Regions from separate parts of the Enterobacter sp. 4974935 genome, predicted to be linked through region 1. Evidence: predicted binding sites of a transcription regulator. Region 1 holds the regulator's gene; the other holds the start of a gene.

Region 1 (2,401 bases):
CTTCGCGTAACTGGCCGCTTTCACGCGCGCCATAAGCCTGCCCTGAATGCGCCTCGACGGCGTAAGCAAAACCATCCAGCGCGTAAGCGGTAAAGGTCAGTAACGTCATGAGCACTGCGTTGACGGCGACGATCTCAGGCCCAAGACGGGCACCAAAAACGGTTAATGCGCCGAAGCAGAGTTGCAGCAGGAGCGAACGGAGCATGATGTCGCGATTAAGCGCCAGCAGCTTACGCATATTGCCGCGCCAGGCCGATTTCAGCAGATCCAGGGTGATACCGCGCATCGCCAGCACGCGCCAGACCATCCCCAAACCGATCAGCAGCGTCCCGTACTCGGCAATTGCCGTAGCCAGCGCCGCGCCCCGGACGTTCATGTGCAGTCCCATCACCAGCCAGAGATCGAGCACAATGTTAAGCAGGTTGCCCACCACCAGCAGGATCACTGGCGCGCGGGCGTACTGCACGCCCAGCAGCCAGCCCAGAAGGACCAGGTTTGCCAGTGAAGCGGGCGCGCTGAGCCAGCGAATTTCGAGGAACCGCCGGGCTTGTTCCAGTACGGCATCGCTGCCGCCTACAATATGGAGCGCAAGATCAATCAGTGGCGTACGCAACAGAACGATTAACGCGCCAGCACCGAACGCCAGAATGAGCGGCTGAACCAGCGCACGCGCCAGACGCAGGGGATCTTTTGCACCATACGCCTGGGCCGTCAGGCCTGTCGTACTCATGCGCAGAAAAAGTAGCAGCATAAAGAGGAAGCTGGTCGCCGTTGCGCCGATCGCGACGCCGCCGAGATAAATCGGCGAATCGAGATGCCCGATAACTGCCGTATCCACCAGCCCCAGCAGAGGAACGGTAATATTGGAAAAAATCATCGGTAGCGCAAGACGCCACAACGCCTTATCGGCAGAAGTTAGCAATGCCATGGAAATTACCGGAATCAGAAAACAGGCCAGGCTGTAGAGGAACTACAGCCTGTCAGGAAGAGATTACAGCCATTCACCGTTGCGGATAACGCCGACCGCCAGCCCTTCAATAGAGAAGCTCTGCTCGCGGAGATCCACCACAATCGGGGAGAATTCATTGTTTTCAGGCAGAAGCTGCACGGTATTGCCTTGTTTTTTCAGGCGCTTAACCGTCACTTCATCATCAATGCGCGCCACCACGACTTGCCCGTTACGCACGTCCTGGGTTTTGTGTACCGCCAGCAGATCGCCATCCAGAATACCGATATCTTTCATGGACATTCCGCTAACGCGCAGCAGGAAATCGGCGCTCGGCTTGAACATGCCTGGGTCAACCTGATAGTGCCCTTCGATGTGCTGCTGCGCCAGCAGAGGTTCACCTGCGGCTACGCGACCCACCAGCGGAATACCGCTCTCTTCTTCCACCAGCAGACGGATGCCGCGTGAGGCGCCGGAAACAATCTCAATCACGCCCTTACGCGCAAGCGCCTTAAGGTGCTCTTCGGCAGCATTAGGAGAACGGAAGCCCAGACGCTGCGCAATTTCTGCACGCGTGGGTGGCATACCCGTCTGGCCGATATGATCCCGAATGAGATCAAACACCTCTTGCTGCCTGGTCGTTAACGCTTTCATACCGCCCCCTGGGTGTATATACAGTTATGCTGTGAGTATATACAGTCAAAGGCGATTTTGGAACCAAAAACTGCACAAAAAACCAGGGACTTAATTATTCCTCGAGGCTCATCGGAAATGCGACCAAAGTAGCGTGACCCAAGTGATCGCCGCCGTGATAATCGACAGCAGTACGGCAGCGGAACCCATGTCTTTCGCCCGGCCAGACAGTTCATGGAATTCCGACCCGATTCGGTCAACAACGGCCTCAATAGCGCTATTCAGAATTTCCACTATCATCACCAGAAGGACAGATCCGATGAGCAGTACGCGGGTGATAGCATCAACATCAAGGAAGCAGGCGATGACAACGGCAACGATTTCGGCAACCGCTTCCTGGCGGAAAGCGGCTTCATTAACCCATGCGGCGCGGAAACCTTTCCATGAATAACCGGCAGCTTTAATGATTCGAGTTAACCCAGTGGTATTATTGGCCATTAAAAGAACCTTTTATGATAAATAGCGTCAGTAACTAAAGCCGCAGCGCGTTTTGCTGCGACCTGAAGTATGACGGGTAACAACAGAAATTTTGCGCGCTTTCTGTTATCCTTGCGCCGCAATTGCATTATTAACCAGAGGCTTTACATCGTTTATGTCCGGCTGGCCACGAATTTACTACAAATTACTTAATTTACCATTAAGCGTACTGGTAAAAAGTAAGTCTATCCCAGCAGAACCTGCGCTGGAATTAGGGCTCGATACGTCGCGCCCTATTATGTACGTTTTGCCTTATAACTCGAAGGCAGACCTGCTAACGCTTCG
Region 2 (2,401 bases), 1.5 Mb from region 1:
GCAATATTGAGTCCTAGATTTTTTAAGAGCATATTTATTTCGTATAAATCCAACGACTCCGGGAGTCTATCTTCGAAAGTGAATGCATATGTCTCAAAAGCAGATTGACCTAATGCACGTTTTTTAAGTGATACTGTTTCAGAATTGACTTTACTTGTCATCGCAATTGAGTTTAAAACAAGCTCTTTCAAATCCCTTAGTTCAGCAACCAAAAACTCGCTGCCAGTCACTTCTCTTTCATCAAGTTTTGCAACTTTGAACGTCCCAAAATGCTTTAAAAAAGTTGTATAATCTGGGTCATTGGTTGAACGTTTATATGTCTCAATAATTTTCTTTTTTAAGTTAATTTTAAATTCATTTATAAGCTGATATCTCAAATCAGACGGATATTCGAGGTGCTCAATTGCTGCAATGTCGAAACTATATGGAGTTTTATTATCTTTGACTATTATCGTTGGTTTATCGAATGCTAATCTCATACCTAGCTCAAGCATGACATTAGCATTTCGGCTGCTAATATCACAAATAACAATAGGGTTGGAGTATATGTTGTGTACAATTCTTTTATGAATTATTCCAACATCATCATCAAAACTCACAAGGTTCGGGCTGAATCCTGCATCTGAAGCAACTTCACATAAAATACCATACACATCTGCCCAATGGTTGTCATTATACCCTTCTGTTTTCGCAATAGGCATTATCACGCCGCAGACTGGATTATCTCCAGTATTTATGTTTTCTTCTGTAGCAACTTTGGTACCATTCTGTTTAGTCACTTAATTTCACCCTCCTGAAGATTATATGTTACTAAATTTTTCAAGGAAGTATAGCAAACATATCACAATAAATTCATGTAGTTTATGGTGCTAGGAATTGTAGTATTGAGTAACCTTTATTTTCTATCAAACAAATTGATTTTATAACCAGCACGCTCAAGCATCTGTGTAAAGAGTGTCGTTGTTCCAACCATCTCATCATCCTGTAACGACATGAAGGATACTTCATCACCACGTCTGTACATTAACGCTCGTTCACTCTCAGGAAATGAGTGCAGTCTTGCAACGATAACCCCATCGTGGCATCTGATGACCGCGTAACCTTTGCTCGATAATTCTTCTTTTTGTTTCACCAGTCCCCCTCCACACTGGAAATTTATTGCATGCTGTCTTTATAAAACCACTCGTCAGCGCTCTCCCAGGTTTCCTGCAGGATTTCTTCAAAACGCTTTTTGTCCGTATTTTCTCCGCCAACAATGTTTAACCCGTCAGAACCGGCCCGGCGAACGACCAGTTTGCAGTCAGTGTAGCTCTGTGTGATTCGCTTCAGAAGCTCCTGCTCAAGTGCCGGAATAGCACCGTCGGGTAGCTTTTTGGTACGGTCGATGGTGACTTCGATTTTCATAAATTCCCCTTCGAAGATGCACTGGATAAATAAACAGTATACTCATCTGAGAAAATGATCAATCCTTTAAGAGCACTTTTTGCGAAGGCTACTGCTATGTTTCTTAGAGTATTTTTTACCATTGGCGAGAAAACGCCCGCACGCAGCGGGCTTAGAGATATATCAAACTTTTGAGGTTACGAGGATTTCTTCACTCAATGTCCAGGCCAGTCAGGTCTTTAACTTTCTTCTTGGCAAAACCCATCGCCAGTGATTTTGATAGGCCCATTAGTGTGCTTATTCCTTCATCTTTAAAATTTGTTTTTATGGTTTGCCATACCTCTTTCTGACGCAAGTCAGCGATAAAATCATGCCCTCTTGCCGTCAGCCTGAGCGGAGTATCAAGCCAGTAATAGCTAACCCCTTCTCCCAAAGCTCTGGACATCTCGTGCCCAAACCCAGATTTCCCATCAGTCCTAACAATCAGCCCATTGTCATAAAGCAAACGCATATGGAAAATAAAATCCGAGTCATCTTGGTGAAACCCTGATTCACCAAGCTCACTTAGCATTGTGTCAGGGCCTTGAGTTTCCTCGAAAGCTATTAGTAAATCCTTGAGGTATTGATGGTTTATTTTCATAACTTTCTCCGTGACATATCACAGTCTTTTATATCACCAATTTAGTTTCGTGCCATCCTCGCATCTCCGGCAATTTTTGTGTTAGCTGCTGCTTCCCTTATCGCGCGTTTGTCGATGATGCTAAATAAATTGCTCATACTCGCGCGCTCCCGAAAATTTTGTGAATCATATAGCCTTGCCAGTTCTGGCGGCAAACTTCGGTGATACCGGACTTCTTGCGAACCACCGGTAATGGCTTAATGCATGTTTCCCCGCCTGGCTGCATCACGTACACTGGGTGGTGTCGCTTACCGATATTATTCACGGCGCCAACAGAAACGAGATGCTCCAGCAGGCGACAGGCCTTTTTGCTATCGCAGCCCAGCAACTGGCGAACTT

Evidence for each region. Region 1 encodes LexA, which represses DNA repair genes until DNA is damaged. Its sites were predicted from a motif close to TNCTGTATGTACATACAGNA; they were not measured.
Region 2: the regulator LexA is predicted to act here: its motif matches at 1,424-1,443, upstream of AC4OVS_RS13700 (DinI-like family protein).

The regions. Positions count from the first base shown of each region.
Region 1 covers NZ_JBZWGT010000003.1:4,043,033-4,045,433, forward strand. The annotation lists gene dinF (MATE family efflux transporter DinF) at 1-928, opposite strand, end outside; gene lexA (transcriptional repressor LexA) at 992-1,600, opposite strand; gene AC4OVS_RS20595 (diacylglycerol kinase) at 1,709-2,077, opposite strand; gene plsB (glycerol-3-phosphate 1-O-acyltransferase PlsB) at 2,232-2,401, shown strand, end outside.
Region 2 covers NZ_JBZWGT010000003.1:2,586,627-2,589,027, forward strand. The annotation lists gene AC4OVS_RS13690 (hypothetical protein) at 1-779, opposite strand, end outside; gene AC4OVS_RS13695 (hypothetical protein) at 896-1,132, opposite strand; gene AC4OVS_RS13700 (DinI-like family protein) at 1,156-1,404, opposite strand; gene AC4OVS_RS13705 (DUF2513 domain-containing protein) at 1,595-2,023, opposite strand; gene AC4OVS_RS13710 (hypothetical protein) at 2,157-2,401, opposite strand, start outside.